DNA from 3 places in the Arthrobacter sp. JSM 101049 genome. Region 1 is predicted to be linked to each of the others. Evidence: riboswitches for the same ligand, from Rfam matches in the RefSeq annotation. Region 1 holds a riboswitch; each other region holds the start of a gene.
What was found. A riboswitch is a leader RNA that binds a small molecule or an ion and turns the genes downstream of it on or off. The one in region 1 is predicted to bind S-adenosylmethionine.
Positions count from the first base shown of each region.

Region 2: another riboswitch for S-adenosylmethionine. It lies ahead of AB8M85_RS00315 (bifunctional o-acetylhomoserine/o-acetylserine sulfhydrylase); the one in region 1 lies ahead of AB8M85_RS08905 (hypothetical protein).
Region 3: another riboswitch for S-adenosylmethionine. It lies ahead of AB8M85_RS11580 (acyl-CoA dehydrogenase family protein); the one in region 1 lies ahead of AB8M85_RS08905 (hypothetical protein).

Region 1 is NZ_JBGFFC010000002.1:786,769-792,649, reverse strand. Features, by position in the region: gene AB8M85_RS08915 (SRPBCC family protein) at 1-181, shown strand, start outside; gene AB8M85_RS08910 (VIT1/CCC1 transporter family protein) at 200-1,357, opposite strand; gene AB8M85_RS08905 (hypothetical protein) at 1,593-1,871, opposite strand; SAM riboswitch class IV at 1,883-1,993, opposite strand; gene AB8M85_RS08900 (sodium:solute symporter) at 2,174-3,700, opposite strand; gene AB8M85_RS08895 (helix-turn-helix domain-containing protein) at 3,887-4,462, shown strand; gene AB8M85_RS08890 (hypothetical protein) at 4,487-5,017, opposite strand; gene AB8M85_RS08885 (amino acid transporter) at 5,057-5,881, opposite strand, start outside.
Region 2 is NZ_JBGFFC010000001.1:61,105-66,985, reverse strand. Features, by position in the region: gene AB8M85_RS00335 (CPBP family intramembrane glutamic endopeptidase) at 1-360, shown strand, start outside; gene AB8M85_RS00330 (TetR/AcrR family transcriptional regulator) at 415-1,002, shown strand; gene AB8M85_RS00325 (GDSL-type esterase/lipase family protein) at 999-2,156, shown strand; gene AB8M85_RS00320 (VOC family protein) at 2,342-2,986, opposite strand; SAM riboswitch class IV at 3,148-3,264, shown strand; gene AB8M85_RS00315 (bifunctional o-acetylhomoserine/o-acetylserine sulfhydrylase) at 3,332-4,687, shown strand; gene AB8M85_RS00310 (homoserine O-acetyltransferase) at 4,705-5,862, shown strand.
Region 3 is NZ_JBGFFC010000003.1:457,634-462,677, forward strand. Features, by position in the region: gene AB8M85_RS11575 (LLM class flavin-dependent oxidoreductase) at 1-943, opposite strand, end outside; gene AB8M85_RS11580 (acyl-CoA dehydrogenase family protein) at 940-2,205, opposite strand; SAM riboswitch class I at 2,214-2,310, opposite strand; gene acs (acetate--CoA ligase) at 2,675-4,687, shown strand.

The sequences.
Region 1 (5,881 bases):
TCTGCCCTCGCGCGAGGCCATTGCCGCGGCGAAGTCGGGCCGGCCGTTGAAGGCCGCCCCGGCTGCGGAGCCCCAGCCCGCCGCGGCCGCGGCGGCGGACCAGCCGAAGCCGAAGCCCACCGGAGGCCCGGCCACGGGCCGGCCGGAGGTTCCGGCGCGCCGGATGCGCCGCGCCAGCTGACCGGCCGGGTTAGGACGGTCAGGACACGCTGCTGCCGAACAGCAGGCCGAGCAGGTAGGTCACGCCCGCGGCGCCCATGCCGATGGCCAGCTGGCGCAGCCCGCGTTTCAGCGGCGACGCACCGGACAGCAGCCCGACGACGCCGCCGGTCATCAGCAGGGCCAGGCCGACCAGGACCAGGGCGACGATGACGGCGGGCAGGCCGGTGAGCCCGAAGAGGTAGGGCAGGATCGGGATGAGCGCCCCGGAGGCGAAGAAGCAGAAGCTTGAACCGGCCGCTCCGTAGGCCGATCCGAGGGCCTCGTGTTCGTCGTCCCCGGTGTCGGGCAGTTCGGGCTGCAGTGACAACGACGGGTCGCAGTCGCAGGTGAACTTGCCCATGCGCTCGGCCGCCCGGTGCTCGGCGGCCTCCCGGCTCATGCCGCGGGCGCGGTAGACGAGCACCAGCTCGTTGGCCTGCAGGTCCAGATCCGGGGCGGCCACCAGGGTGACCTGCGTGGGTTGCGAGGCGGTGAGCAGTTCGCGCTGCGAGCGGACGGAGACGTATTCCCCGGCGGCCATCGACAACGCCCCGGCGAGCAGGCCGGCGATGCCGGAGAACAGGACGAGTGCGCTGGAGACTCCGGTCGCGCCGATGCCCATGACCAACGCCAGGTTGGACACGAGTCCGTCGTTGGCGCCGAAGACCGCCGCACGGAAGTTGCCGGAGAGGCGGTTGCGCCCCCGCGTGGCCAGACCGCGGACGACCTCTTCGTGGACGAGCTCGTCGGCGGCCATGGTCGCGGTGGCATCGGCGTCGTCCTCATAGGGGGAAGCGCCTTCGGCGCGCTGGGCCAGGGCCAGGACGAAGACGGAGCCGAAGTTGCGGGCCATGAAACGCAGCATGATCCGCCTGGCGGACGGGCGGACCGGTTTGCCGACCTCATCGCCGAGCAGGCCCGCCCAGTGTTCCTCGTGGCGCTTTTCCGCGGCGGCCAGGCCGAGCAGGATCTGGCGTTCCTCGCCGTCCTTGCGGGAGGCCAGGGCATCGTAGATCGCCGCCTCGGCGCGTTCATCGGCCAGGTACTTGCGCCACCTGCGGATATCGGCGGCGGTGGGCTCGGCCGCGGTCCCGGCAGAGGCGGGCGGATCGTCGTCGGCGGGCGGGGGCACTGGCATCGGCGCAACCGGTGTCATCGGGGGTCCTCTAATCGGTTCGTAGTTTCCGCGCTGCGGCGGGGGCGCCGGTCAAAGGGCTGCGGATGCAACGAACCCCGGACCGCCACCAGCGGGCCGAAGGTCTCGTTCGCCCGGCGGTGCCGCCGGGTGGAGTGCCGGACCGCATCGTGGCGGTCAGTATGTCGACAGATCCTCTGTCGCCCGCACCGGGGCCAGCGGTCCGAGTGCGGGCGGGGTGTGGAACTACTCCCCTTCAGCCAACCATCATAGCCGAGCCGCGGTGTTCGCGGACGGGGAGGCGTTCGAGGAAGAACACCTGGGCCTCGCCGTCGGAACGACCGGCGCGGGGGACGCGGACCGTCAGGGCGCAGGACTCGTGGTCCCACACCGGCCGACCAGCGGTGTTGGCCAGGGCATGGTCGAGGTCCTTGGGGTGGGGGGCGATGAAGCGCTCCCATTGGCCGTCTACGTTGAGGCAGACGGTGCCGAGCATCGAATCGAATATGGGAAGAACGGAGACGCTGTGCGTCACGGATTTCCTTTCGTGCGTTCTTACCCGACACGTTGTCGTGCGGGCCGCTTCCTCATCCGAACCACCCGCGAACCTGGGGTTGGTGCGCGGGTAGTCGGAGCTGTTGCCCGCGTCTCATGAAGCTCTTTCCAGCCTAACGCGGATGGACGCGCGACCCAAGCTGTGTCCGGCGCCACCACCGCTGCATCCCAGTGTGGGCGCGGCTAAACCCGCCTGCCGTAACAGGCGGGATTAGCCGGTTTGGGGGTGCTCAGGGCCCACCGGGGCCGGGGACAGGGCACGACGGCGGTGCCCCGCCCCGCTCAGCGGCCTGCGGGGACGCCCTCTGCTTCCACCCGCCCGGAGACCCGGTCGGACCAGTGGGCGGAGACCTCGGGCCGGGTCGCCGGGGTGAGCAGGCTGACCACGATGTAGACCACCAGCGAGGAGGCCAGGCCGTAGTAGATCGGCTCGTTGGCGTAGACGCCGCCGAACTTCTCCTCCGCGCCGATTTCCAGCACGATCATGGTCGTCAGGGTGACGATGGTTCCCGCCGCCATCGACAGTGCGGCCCCCACGCCGTTGCCGCGCTTCCACAGCAGCCCGCCGAGGATGGAGACCAGCAGGCCGCCGACCAGGATGTCGTAGGCGATGGTCAGGGCCGCGATGACGTCGTTGACCACGATCGCCAGCACGATGGCCACCACGCCCAGCCCCAGCACCCAGTAGCGGTTCGCCGCGACGTCGTGCTCGGGGTTGCGCCCCGAGTTGACCTCGATCTTCTTGCCGAACCAGCTCGCCACGAACGGCGTGACGTCGTTGCGGGCGACCGTCGCGGCGGCGATGAGCGCACCGGAAGCCGTGGACATCATCGCGGCGACGGCAGCGGCCAGCACGATGCCGCCGACCACCACGGGCAGCAGGTTCATGGCCACCTCCGCGTAGACGACGTCCTTGCCCAGGTTCTCGATGTCGATGCCGGGCAGTGCGACCCGGGCGGACATGCCGATGACGGCGCCGGCGATGCCGTAGAGGACGCAGTAGATGCCGGCGGTCGACCCGCCCCAGCGGGCGACCGTCGGGGTCTTGGCGGTGAAGACGCGCTGCCAGATGTCCTGGCCGATGAGCAGGCCCAGGGTGTAGACGACGAAGTAGGTGATGATCGTCTGCGCACCGATCCCGTCCCAGCTGAAGAACGCGTCGCGGGCCCGCTCGGGGATCCCTGCGGAGATGCCGCCGAAGCCACCGGCCGCCGAGAGGGCGAAGGGCAGCATCAGGGCGAACACGCCGATGGTCTTGATGACGAACTGGACCTGGTCGGCCAGGGTGATGGACCACATGCCGCCGATGGTCGAGTAGACCAGCACGATGATCCCGCCGACGGCGATGGCCAGCCAGCGTTCCCAGCCGAAGAGGACCACGAAGATCGTGGCGTAGGCGCCGGTCGAGGTGGCGCAGAGCATCAGCGTGTAGGCGAGCATGACGATCGCCGAGGCGTTGGTGGCGTTCTTCGAGCCGTAGCGCAGGGTGAGCATCTGGGAGACGGTGAAGATCTTCAGCCGCTGCAGGCGCGGGGCGAAGAGCAGGCTCAGCAGCAGCACGCCGATGCCGATGGCGATGACCAGCCAGGCGCCCGAGAGGCCGAACTTGTAGCCTAGGCCGACGCCGCCGACGGTGGAGGCGCCGCCGAGCACGACGGCGGCCATGGTCCCGGTGTAGAGGAAGGGGCCGAGGCGCCGCCCGGCGACCAGGTAGTCGCTGCTGTTCCGGGTGCGGGACTTGCCCCACCAGCCGAACGCGAGCATCGCGAGGAGGTACGCGATGACGATCACGATGTTGATGAATTCCATAAGGGGGCCTTATCGATGGGAAGGGAACGGTAGGTGCTTAGAAGTAAACACCTGTTGCACCCTAGGCTAAAGTGAGCTGGCTAACACGTCAATTGGCCTATGCTGTGTGACGGAGTCGTGGCCGGTTGGTTGACCGGCGCGCCACCTCCGCCCACCGCGCAAACCACGACACGGAGTATCCCACCCATGAAGGCGTTGCCCGTCGAGCCCAGCAACATCCCGCTGGCGATCGGTTCGAAGATCCGGGCCGCGCGCCACGCCCAGCGCATGACCATCGAGCAAGTCGCCGAGTCCACGGGCCTGACCAAGGGCTTCCTCTCCCGCGTCGAACGCGACCTCACCTCGCCCTCGGTCGCCTCGCTGGTCACGCTCTGCCAGGTGCTCTCGGTCTCGATCGGCGACTTGTTCGCGCAACCGGAAACGCACGTGGTCCGCCTGGACAGCGCACCGCGGATCTCGCTGGGCGGCCACGGCATCGTCGAGCGGCTGATGACCAGCCGGTCCGAGAAGCGGCTGCAGGTCATCCGGGCCGTCATCGAACCGCGCGGGGAGGGCGAAACCGAGCTGTACTCGGTCGACTGCGAGGTCGAGGTCCTGCACGTGGTCGCCGGGACGTTCATCATCATCTTCGCCAACGAGCGCTTCGAGCTCCGCGCCGGGGATTCGCTGACCTTCCCGGGCCGCGAGCCGCATTCGTGGATCAACCCCACCGACGAGGAGGCCATCGTGCTCTGGACGCTGGTTCCGGCGGCCTCACGCTGATCCGTCTGGCGGCGCCGCACCGGCTCAGCGTCGCAGGGCCGCCGGGCGGGGGAGGCCCAGTGCCTCCAGCAGGTCCCCGAGCAGCCGGTCCAGCTCGTAGCCGGCCTGCGTGGCCTTGTTGAGCCCGTAGCCGGCCAGCTGGGAGCCGGGCTGGTCGAAGGACAGTACGGTGGCCCCCTTCCGGTCGACGTGAAGCTCGATGCGCAGCGGTGCGTGCAGCGCCGTGCCGGGCTCGATGCGGAAGAGCCGGGCCGCCATGGCCAGGTTGCCGATGAGGTACGTGCGGCTGGGGGCGTCGTTGCCGGCCAGGTGCAGCAGGGCCGACGGATCGTGCGTCCAGAAGCGGCAGAGGTCGTAGGCCGCGCCGTATCCGGCCGACCGTTCGAGCTCGCCCCAGGTGGCACCCCGGCTGGCCTGCCGCTCGAGCGCCCCGAGGTCGAGCGCGGGGACCGTGGCCTCGAAATCCCGGCGCAGCGCCTCGAAGGGCCTCGCCGTCGTCACGGTGATCCGGCGCACCGCATGGTCGGTGGTGGTCTCGCTGGCTGGATGCGTCACCCCCTCAGCGTAGGCCAGGGCGGGCGGGCCGCCGTGGCCTCAGCCCACATGGATCCAGGGTCGTCGTTGCACAGTGGGTTCGGCCTCGCGCAGCACCTCCCGCGTCAGGGGTGCGATCTCGCCCTGGCCCAGCAGCAGGAAGGCCGCCAGGTTCCGCACCGGGGACCCCTCGGTCCAGCGGAAATACAGGTGCGGCATGGTGCCGAACTCATCGCGGATCCGCAGGCAGATCGCCGCCAGGGCCGTCGAGATCGACGGGGCGGTGGCCTCCAGGACCAGGTAGCCGTGGCGTGTTGTCCCGCGCACCAGCAGGTCCTGGGCGAAGTCCGAGTAGTCACCGAGCGTGATCTCGATGAACAGCGGCCGTGCCGTCTCGGGCAGGTGGCTGGCGATGCGGGCATGCTCGAGCTTGTGGCGGTAGCGTTCCGCGCTAAACCTGACCGGTTCGTGGGCGATCAGCGAGACCTGGCCGGCCGCGGCAGCCGCGGTGAGCAGGGCGTCGGCCGTGTCGTCGAACTTCACCGTGGTGGCCCGCAGTTCGGTGGAGCGGCGGAAGCGCGAGATGAAGGAGACGAACAGGATCGCGGCGATGAACAGGGCGGCGATGCGCAGGCCGTCGGGCCGCTCGACCACGTTGGCGATCGTTGTGTAGAGGAAGACCAGGACGACGGCGGAGAACGCCACCGTGCGCACGCGTTGGCGTCGGCGCCGGGCGGAGAGGGCGACGGCGACCGCCGCGGAGGTCATCAGCACCAGTACGCCGGTGGCGTAGGCGGCGCCCTGGGCGTCGACGCTGGCCCGGAAGTGCAGCGTCACCAGCACGGCGATCCCGACCAGGACCAGCACCAGCGGCCGGTTGGCGCG
Region 2 (5,881 bases), on a different contig from region 1:
GCAATCGTCCCGGAGGCCATGGCCCCCTATTGGTGGACCATCCCGGTGCTGCTCTTCTCGGCGATCCGCCACGGGATCCTCGAGGAGACCATCGTGGTCGGGTACCTCTTCGACCGGCTCCGGAGGCTGGGCTGGGGGACGTGGCCGATCATCCTGGCCAGCGCGGTGCTGCGCGGCAGCTACCACCTCTACCAGGGCTTCGGGCCGTTCCTGGGCAACGCCATCATGGGGGTGGTCTTCGGCTGGGTCTACACCAAAACCGGCAGGGTCATGCCGCTGGTGGTGGCCCATGCGCTGCTGGACACCGCGGGGTTCGTCGGATATTCGCTGATTGGCCCGGCCATCGGTTTGGGGACGTAACCCGAGAGAGCCTAATGCATGTAGGCAGAAACCAACATGATGTAGGCTGAGGGTATGAAACGCGAACCCCTCAGCCGTACCCGGCTCGTTGGCGCGGCCGCAGAACTCGCCGACCACGACGGCTTCGCCGCCGTCACGGTGACGGCACTGGCCCGCCAGGTCGGTGTGAAGCCCGCCAGCATCTACTCCCATGTGGAGGACCTCGCGGCCCTGCTCGAGGGGATCCACGAATTGGCCCTCGGCGAACTCGCCGACCACGTCGCCGGTGCCATCGCCGGGCGGTCCGGCCGCGACGCACTGGCCGGCATGGCCCAGGCCCACCGCGACTACGCGGGGCGGCACCCGGGCCGCTGGGCGGCCATGCAGCGTCCTGCCGGACCCGCCGTTGCCGGCTCCCCGGCCGCGCGGAAGATCGTCGAGTACACCTGGGCGGTCCTGCGGGCCTATGGGCTTCCCGAGCCAGAACTGGTGCACGCCACCCGATTCGTCGGGGCCACCATCAACGGGTACCTCGCCCTGGAGAAAGCCGGTTCCTTCGAACACCGCGCCGAACACACCGACCTGTCCTGGCAACGCGCCGTCAACGCGCTGGACCGGGCCCTGCAGACGTGGACCGAAGCCCACCCGGAAGGAACAGCATGATCACCACCACCCCCACCCCCGACCTCGTCCACGGCGTCGCCGACCTCGAGGAGACCGCCCGCGGGCTGCGGCCCCACCGGCTTCCCGCCTGGGTGCGCCGGCAGTATCCGGAGCCCCAGCTGATGGCCATGGAAACGCAGCCCTCCGGCGTCCGGGTCGCCGTCCGGACCACGGCGACGCACATCGAACTGGTGACGCACCCGGCACCGGTCGTGTATCCCGGAACCGAGCGGCCCCGGGGGCGCATCGACGTCTTCGTGGACGGCGAGTTGAGGTTCGGCGATGAACTCCGGGGTGGGGACGCCACGGAGGTCGACCTCGCCAGCGGTGCCATGCGGCAGGTGCCCGGGCCATCGCACACCACGGTCGTAGAAGGGCTGCCGACGACGACGAAGGCCGTCGAGTTCTGGCTGCCGCACAACGAGTCCCTCGAACTGGTCAGCCTGGCCTCCGATGCCCCGCTCGAGCCGCTGCAGCATCAGCGGCCGCTGTGGATCCACCACGGCAGCTCCATCAGCCAGGGGTCGAACGCCGCCTCGCCCAGCCAGATCTGGCCGGCGGTGGCCGCCCGCCGAGGCGGCGCCGAGCTGGTCAACCTCGGCCTCGGCGGCAGCTCGTTCATCGACCCGTTCATGGCGCGGGTCATCCGCGATGCGCCGGCGGACTACATCAGCGTCGCGTTCGGCATCAACGTCGTGAACCTGGACGCGTTGCGTATCCGCACCCTCGTGCCCGCGATCCACGGGTTCCTGGACACCATCCGCGACGGGCACCCGACGACCCCGCTGGTGCTCATCTCGCCGATCTTCTGCGGCATCCACGAGGAAACCCCCGGCCCCGGCGCCTTCGACCCCGCCAGCTTCGCCACGGGACAGGTCAAGTTCATCGCAACCGGCACCCCCGGGGACGAAGCCCTGGGGCGGCTGACGCTGCAGGTGATCCGCCGTGAAATGCGCTCGCTCGCCGAACGCCGGGCCGACGATGCGAACCTGCACTACCTCGAGGGGACGGACCTGTACGGCGCAGCGGACGCCGCCGACCTGCCGCTGCCCGACAACCTGCATCCGGACACCGCCGCCCACCGGCTGATCGGTCAACGCTTCACGGACTATGCCTTCGCCCCGTCCGGCCCGTTTGGGGGAGTGGAGGGATAGCGGCCGCCCGCAGCGAGACGTCGTCGGGACCCATCGGTCACGTCCGGACCGGCGCCCTCCAGCAGGTGCTGTCCTCCACCAACTGCCGGCCTCCCCAAGGACAGAGAACGACGGCGACCCAGGGGCCGCCGTCGTGCACTGACTGGAGTGGTGTCTTTGGTGGTGGTACCGGACCGGTGGCCGGATCAGAGGGTGATGGACCCCTTCGGAGTCTCGAAGGTCACCGACATGATGCCCGGGGTGCCGTTGGGCGCCTCCCACTCGACGGCGACATCGCCCAACGGCGACTCGGACGGGGTGCCCAGCCAATCCCGGACGCGTTCGACCGAGCCGGCGATCGTGATCCCGGAGATGCGGCTGTTCGGTTCCAGCGCCTTGGAGGGGTGCAGGTGCTCGGTTCCGTCGTCCCAGCGCAGCATGTACGGGACCTGGGGATCGGCGATCAGGCCCTTGATGCCGATCTGCTGCCAGGTCAGCTCCTGCCCGTCGGGGAACTTGCGGTTGCCCGGCACGGACGAGCGACCCAGCCGCTCCTCGAAGGGCACCAGGTCGTCCACGCAGACGCACCAGCCCATCCAGCCGCCTCCCATCTCGGAGCGGGCCCGGACGGCCTGCCCGAACGGCGCCTTGTCGGAGGCGGGGTGGTCCAGGACCTCCACGACCTCCAGGTACTGGGTGTTCAGCAAGGGGAAAATGACGTTCCTCGTGCCAAAGCGGGGGTGTACTCCGCCCTTGACGGACTCGATCCCCAAAGTCTCGGCTACTCGGGCAGCCGTGGCGGCCAGCCCATCTGGTCCGCATGCGTATGAAACGTGATCCAACCTCATCATGCGTTCATGATGGCACTTTGTGAGGTGCGTCTCGACTTAGGGCGCCCTAAGTCGTTCCGGATGCGTATTTCCCGGTAGCGACGCGCGCGAATGTTGCGGCCGGCGTCATATTGCCCACAGCCGGGTTGCGGGCAACCGCGCGATCGAGAACACTGGAGGCAGGTCATGAGCGCCAGCGTGAAACCCCGGTTTGCTGGCCGGCAACCCTCCACTCGCGGTGGGGTGCCCCGGGTGAAGACCTGGTCCGCCTCCACAAGGAGCACGGGCAAGCGCGGGTCACCTCCCGGCACTCCCCGCGGGGACGCCGCGGAACAGGGACCCCTGAGCAGTAGAAGGGGACAACACATGTCTTCAGCACCATGGTCTTTCGAAACCCGCCAGGTCCACGCCGGGCAGACCCCCGACTCGGCCACCGGGGCGCGGGCCCTGCCGATCTACCAGACGACCTCCTTCGTCTTCCCGAGCGCCGAAAGCGCCGCGGCACGCTTCGCCCTGCAGGAACTCGAACCGATCTACACGCGCATCGGCAACCCCACGCAGGAGGCGGTGGAGAACCGCATCGCCAACCTCGAAGGCGGAGTCGGCGCGCTGCTGCTGGCCTCCGGGCAGGCGGCCACCACCTTCTCGATCCTCAACGTCGCCGGCGCCGGGGACCACATTGTGGCCAGCCCCAGCCTCTACGGGGGGACGCAGAACCTGCTCAAGCACACGCTGGCGCGGCTGGGCATCGAGGTCACGTTCGTGGCCGACCCCGACAGGCTCGACGAGTGGCGGGCCGCCGTCCGGCCGAACACCAAGGCCTTCTTCGGCGAGGCGGTCTCCAATCCCCGCCAGGACGTCCTGGACATCGAAGGCGTCAGCTCCATCGCCCACGACGCCGGCGTCCCGCTGATCGTGGACAACACCCTGGCCACCCCCTACCTGATCCGTCCCATCGAGTGGGGCGCCGACATTGTGGTGCATTCGGCGACCAAGTACCTCGGCGGCCACGGCACGGCCGTGGCCGGGGTGATCGTGGACTCGGGCAACTTCGACTTCGCGCAGGATCCGGACAAGTTCCCGGGATTCAACACCCCGGACGAGTCCTACAACGGACTGGTCTTCGCCCGCGACCTCGGCGTCGGCGGCGCCTTGGGCGCGAACCTGGCCTTCATCCTCAAGGCCCGCGTGCAGCTGCTGCGGGACCTGGGATCCGCCGTCGCCCCCTTCAACGCCTTCCTCATCGCCCAGGGCCTGGAGACCCTCAGCCTGCGCATGGAGCGGCACGTGGAGAACGCGCAGAAGGTCGCCGAGTGGCTGGAGGCGCACGCCCAGGTCGACTCGGTGGCCTTCGCCGGGCTGGCCTCGAGCCCCTGGTACGACCGGGGTCGCAAGTACGGGCCGAAGGGCATTGGCGCCGTGTTGGCGTTCGAGATCGCCGGGGGAGAGCCCGCCGGTCGCGCCTTCGTCGACGGGCTGGAACTGCACTCCAATCTGGCCAACATCGGCGACGTCCGCTCGCTGGTGATCCACCCGGCCTCCACCACGCACTCCCAGCTCAGCGAGGCCGAGCAGGTTGCGGCGGGCGTGAGCCCGGGGCTGGTGCGGCTGGCCGTGGGCATCGAGCACATCGATGACATCCTCGCCGACCTCGAACTCGGCTTCGCTGCAGCGGCCGCTGCCGGCGATGCCGAACCGGTCGAAGCCCAGACCGCCCGGTGACCCCAGGGGTCGGCAACGTGACGGAACAGGTCCGCACCGGCAGCGCGCCGGTCATCCGCGACGGCATCCTCAAATGCGTCCCGATCGGTGGCTACCGGTTCGAGACCGGCGGATGGCTGCCCGAGGTGATGATCGGCTACGAAACCTGGGGGACGCTGAACGCCGACGCCTCCAACGCGGTCCTGTTGCTCCACGCGCTGACCGGGGACACCCACGTCTCCCGCGGGCACAGCCGCGAGGACGGCTGGTGGGATGGATTCGTCGGCCCCGGCCGCACCATCGACACCGACCGGTTCTTCGTCGTCGCCCCGAACATGGTCGGCGGCTGCTACGGCTCGACCGGCCCGTCCAGCCCCGACCCGGACGGGCGGCCCTGGGGCTCGCGCTTCCCGTTCACGACCGTCAGGGATTCGGTGCGCACCGAGGCCCGGCTGGCCGACTACCTCGGCATCCAACGCTGGCACTCCGTCGTGGGCGGTTCCCTCGGCGGGGCCCGGGCGCTGGAGTGGGCCATCGAATACCCCCAACGCGTCGCGAGCTGCGCGGTGATCGCCGCCACGGCCGTGGCCTCGGCGGAACAAGTGGCCTTCGGGCAGATCCAGACACAGGCCATCCGGCTGGATCCGGCCTTCCACGGTGGCGACTTCTATGCGGACGCCGCTGCGACGGGCCCCTCGGAAGCCGGACACGGCATCGGACCGGTCCAGGGCCTGGGCATCGCCCGACGGCTGGCCCACATCACCTACAGGTCTGAACCCGAGCTCGAGATCCGCTTCGGCCACGAGGGGCAGGGCGAGGAGGACCCCTTCGGCAGTGCGGACCACCAGCGCGGCCGCTACCAGGTCGAAAGCTACCTGGACCACCAAGCCGGCAAGCTGGTCACCCGCTTCGACGCGAATTCCTACATCGTGCTCACCGAGGCGCTGGTCGGACATGACGTCGGACGCGGCCGGGGCGGGGTCGACGCGGCCCTGCGCCGTGCCGAGGGGGTGGAGTTCTTCATTGCCGCCGTGGACAGTGACCGGCTCTACGTTCCCGAACAATCCGAACGCCTGGCCGCGGCGCTGCCGGCGGGTCCGCCGGTGCACTACATCAACTCGCCGATCGGGCACGACGGCTTCCTGACCGACATCGAGCAGCTGAACCAGGTGCTGCGCGCCGGGCTCTACGCCTGACCCGGGCGTCCGTCCAGCC
Region 3 (5,044 bases), on a different contig from region 1:
CCAGGGCCCCATCCAGGTCGGTGTAGGAGGCGTAGTCCTCGTACTTGGCCTGGGCCTCCTCGGTGGTGGCCCCGGTGATGATGGTCTGCATGGTGTAGATCCTGACGTCATAGCGGTCGCGTCCGGCGGCCTCGACATTGTCGCGGATCTTGCGCACGGTCTCGGCGAGGATCTCCTTCGTGGGGCTGTTCACGAACACGGATTCGGCGTTCTCCCCGGCGAACTTCAGGCCGCGCTTGGAGGCACCGGCCTGGTAGATGACCGGGGTGCGCTGGATCGAGGGTTCGGTGACGGCGATGCCCGGGACCTTGAAGTACTTGCCCTCGTGGCCGATCTCGTGGACCTTGGCCGGATCGGTGTAGACGCCGGATGCGCGGTCGCGGAGCACCGCGTCGTCCTCCCAGGAGCCCTCGAGCAGCTTGTAGACGACCTCGAGGTACTCGTCGGCGTGGTTGTAGCGCTCGTCGTGCTCGAGCTGGTCTTCCTGGCCCATGTTCCGTGCGGCCGAGGGCAGGTAGCCGGTGACGACGTTCCAGCCGATGCGGCCGTTGGTCAGGTGGTCCAGGGTGGCCAGGCGGCGGGCGAACGGGTACGGGTGCTCGTAGGCGGTGCCGGCGGTGACGCCGAAGCCGAGGTTCTCGGTAACCGAGGCCATCGCCGAGACCAGCAGGAACGGGTCGTTGACCGGGACCTGGGCGCCGGCGGAGAGCGGCACGGAGTTGGTGGACCCGTAGACGTCGTAGGTGCCCAGCACGTCGGCGATGAACAGGCCGTCGAACAGGCCCCTCTCGAGCGTCTTGGCCAGGTCGGTCCAGTAGCCGAGCTGCTTGTAGCGCCAGGCCTGGTCCTGCGGGTGGCGCCACAGGCCGGGCGACTGGTGGACGACGCAGTTCATGTCGAACGCGTTGAGGCGGACGTGGCGGCGTGCCGGTGTGGTGCTCATTGTTCTCCTTTGGGGGTCTTGAGGTCGCCGACGGCGCTGAGCTTGCGCGGCACCGTGGCATTGACCTCGTAGTCTCCGACGATGCGGGACTTGTACATGGCGGGGTTGTGCGTGGCCACGGTGCGCGCATTGCGCCAGTGGCGGTCGAGGTTGCAGCGGGTGGAGGTCGAGGAGGCGCCGAGCCCGTCGAAGAGCTGGGTGGCGGCCTGGAGCACCAGGGGCTGGACGGCGGCCTGGGCGCGGTTGGCCGCCAGCTCGCAGACCGCGTACTGCTCGGCGTTGCTCAGGCCGGGCTGGCCGATGGCGGCCTCGAGCTCGGCGGTGGCGGCCAGGACGATGGCGTCCACGGCGAAGGTGGCCGCGGAGATCTCGCCGATCACCTGCAGCACCTGCGGTTCACGCCGGGACGGCTGCCCGGTGCCGGTGCTGAACGTCCGGGTGCGCGCCTGCGTCTGGAGGCGGGCATCGGCCAGCACGGCGCGGGCGATCCCGGCCTGGACCGCCAGCAGGACCAGTTGGAAGATGGCCGATTCCGGGTGGACGTCCAGGACCGCGGGGTCCAGCAGCGTGTCGACCGGGACGTGGGTGAAACGGGTGGATCCGGTGCCCGTGAGCTGCTGGCCGAACCCGTCCCAGTCGTCGTAGATCTGCACTCCCGAATGCCGGGTGGAGACCACGGCGACGTGGCGGCCGGGAACCTGCGGGGCGACGGCGGTGACGGCGACCCAGTCGGCGAAGATGGTCCCGGTGCAGTAGTACTTCTCCCCCGAGAGCAGCCACCCGGTCCCCGTGGGCTCGACGGCGGTGTTCAGCTTCCCCAGGTCGTTGCCGGCGCGTTCGGTGTAGGCATTGCCGACGATCTGGCCGGCCACGAAACGGGCAAACCAGCGGGCCTTGACCGCTTCGTCCTCGAGCAGCAGCACCGATTCGACGAAGCCGATGTGCGAGCGCAGCAGCTGGGCGATCTGCGAATCGGCCTCCGCCAGCTCGATCAGCAGCCGGAAGGAGTCCACCAGCGATGCGCCGAATCCCCCGGCTTCGCGGGGCACGCGCAGGGCCCCGAAGCGGACCTGGTTGAGCCAGCCGACCTGCTCGATCGGCAGGATCCGGTCCGCGTCCCGTTCCGCCGCGCCCTCGGCAATGCGGGCGAACACGGGGCGGAAGATCCCGGCCAGTTCGTCGTAGCGGTCATCGGCGGGAACGCCGGGGGTCAATTTGAGCAGGTGGCGCGGGGCCACGTCATCGATCGGCACAGCAGACATAGAAGATCACTCCATCGGTTCCGGCGTGAGCACCTTCCTCCCGTGAACGGGAAGGGGTTGCTGCGGCGTCATCGAGCCAGATCTCTCGGCCGCTCTGGATGGTTACTGCCTCCATTGGGCCACATCCCCACCCTTCCGCGCCAGTCATGACCTGGCACCCGCCCCCTGCGAAACCGTCGCACGGGCCATCCGCACCAGGGCGTGGCGTCGAACGATAGCGGTGTTTTCGGGGTTTTTCGCCGTAATTCTTCAGCCAGGCCACCCTCGCTGGGCGGCGCATGAAATATTTCGCAACGCGTCTTCCAAGTTGCCCCCGACGGCGATTGTGGTCTTCAGTGGGAGGGTAACCATCCCGAGCGGCCGAGAGACCTGGCTCAGCAACGCCGCAGCAACCACGCCGGAGGGCGGCAGGCACATCCCGCCGACGCCCCGCGAAGGTGCTTCCGCCAGGACCGATGGAGCTGATTTCATGAGCACTGCCCCGGCACCGACGACCCCTGGCATCGATCCGGCCGCCTGGGATCCCGACGTGGTCTTCGCCACCGAGTCCGACCGGCTGGACTTCTGGGCCGCTGCCGCCGCGCGGCTGGAGTGGGCCGACCCCTGGCACACCGTCCACTCCTCCACGGGCGTCGACGCCGCGGCCCGCCGCGGCCCGGAGCTGCGCTGGTTCGAGGGCGGGACGCTGAATGCCGCCGTGAACTGCGCGGACCGCCACGTCGCCGCAGGCCGCGGCGAGAAAGTGGCCCTGCACTTCGAGGGCGAACCCGGGGACCGCCGCACGGTCACCTACGCCGAGCTGACCGCCCTGGTCTCCCAGGCCGCCAACGCCCTGACCGCCCTGGGCATCGGCGCCGGCGACCGGGTGGTCATCTACCTGCCGGTGCTCGTCGAGACGATCGTCATCACCCTGGCCTGCGCCCGCATCGGCGCCGTGCACTCGCTGGTGTTCGGCGGGTTCTCCGCCGAGGCGCTGCGCTTCCGGGTCGAGGACACCGGCGCCAAACTGCTGGTCACCACCGACGGGCAGTACCGCCGCGGCACCGCCGTCCCGGTGAAGGACAACGCCGACGCCGCCGTCGCCGGGGACAACGCCATCGAGCACGTGCTGGTCATCCGTCGCACCGGCTCCGACATCGCCTGGACCGAAGGCCGCGACCTCTGGTGGCACGACGTGGTCGAGACCCAGCCTCGCACCCACGCCGCCGAGGCGTTCGACGCCGAGACCCCGCTGTTCATCATGTACACCTCCGGGACGACCGGGAAGCCCAAGGGACTGGTCCACACCACCGGCGGCTACCTCACCCAGGCCTCCTGGAGCCATGAGTTCCTCTTCTCCCACCCCGATCCGGCCCGCCGCGGCGACGACGTCCACTGGTGCACCGCCGACCTGGCCTGGGTCACCGCGCACACCTACGAGATCTACGGCCCGCTCTCCAACGGCGCCACCCAGGTCATCTACGAGGGCGTGCCCAACGCCCCGCATCCGGGACGGCACTTCGAGATCATCGAGCGCTACGGCGTGACCAGCTACTACACGGCGCCGACGCTGGTGCGCTCGCTCATGGGTTGGTTCCCCGACGGCATCCCGACCGACTACGACCTCGCCTCGATCCGCCTGGCCGGCACCGTCGGCGAGGCCGTGAACCCCGAGGCCTGGCGCTGGCTGCGCACCCAGGTTGGCCGCGACTCCCTGGTCCCCGGCGACCCGGACGCCGGCATCCCGATGGTCGACACCTGGTGGCAATCCGAAACCGGCGCCACGGTCCTCTCCCCCCGCCAGACCGACACGGCCTTCAAGCCCGGCTGCGGCACGCGCACGCTGCCCGGCCTCGCCACCGACATCGTGGACGACGACGGTGCCCGGGTCCCGGCCAACGTGCAGGGCAACATCGTGCTCACTTCCACCGGCCCGGCGATGGCCCGCACCGTGTGGGGCAACCCCGAACGCTACTTCACCAGCTACTGGGAGAAGTACGCGGCCCGGGGCTGGTTCCTCGCCGGCGACGGCGCCAAGTACGACGACGACGGGGACACCTGGATCCTGGGCCGCACCGATGACGCGCTGAACGTCTCGGGCCACCTGCTCTCCACGATCGAGATCGAGTCCGCGCTCGTCTCCCACCCGTCGGTCGTCGAGGCAGGCGTCTGCCCCACCACCGATGCGAAGACCGGGCAGGCAGCCACCGCCTTCGTCGTCCCGCACGACCGTTCGCTCATCGGCGCCGGCACCGCCGCCGGGTCGTCGCCCGAACAGCTGGCCGCTGCAGTGGAACTGCGCGCCCACGTGGCCGCGCAGATCGGCCCGATCGCCAAGCCGCGCGACGTCGTTTTCGCCCCGGATGTGCCCAAGACCCGTTCGGGGAAGATCATGCGCCGGCTGCTGACCCAGCTGTTCGAGGGCTCGGAGCTGGGCGATACGACCAGCCTGCAGAACGAACCCTGCATCCCGGAACTGCAGCGGATCTGCACGCCGGCCTGATGGTTCCTTCTGTGCCGTTTGATGGGTGTGGGAACCTCCACACCCGCCGGGCCTCGCGATCAGGGGGAACCAGTTCCGGCCGTCGCCCCGGCAAGAGCCCTGCAGGCGGCCCCAGGGCGCGTTGCACGAGGCTTCACCACAGCTGACATCCACACGGGGGTGATGTATGACCACGTCATGCAACGCACGCAGATTTTCTTGACGGCCGGGGAGCGACGGAACCTGGACGCCGAGGCCGCGCGGACGGGGCGATCCATCTCGGCGCTCATTCGGGATGCCGAATTCGACCTCCAGGCGATTGACGCCGCCTGTGGTTCCTGGGATGAACGCCGCCTCGAGGGGGCGGCCTTCGTCGAG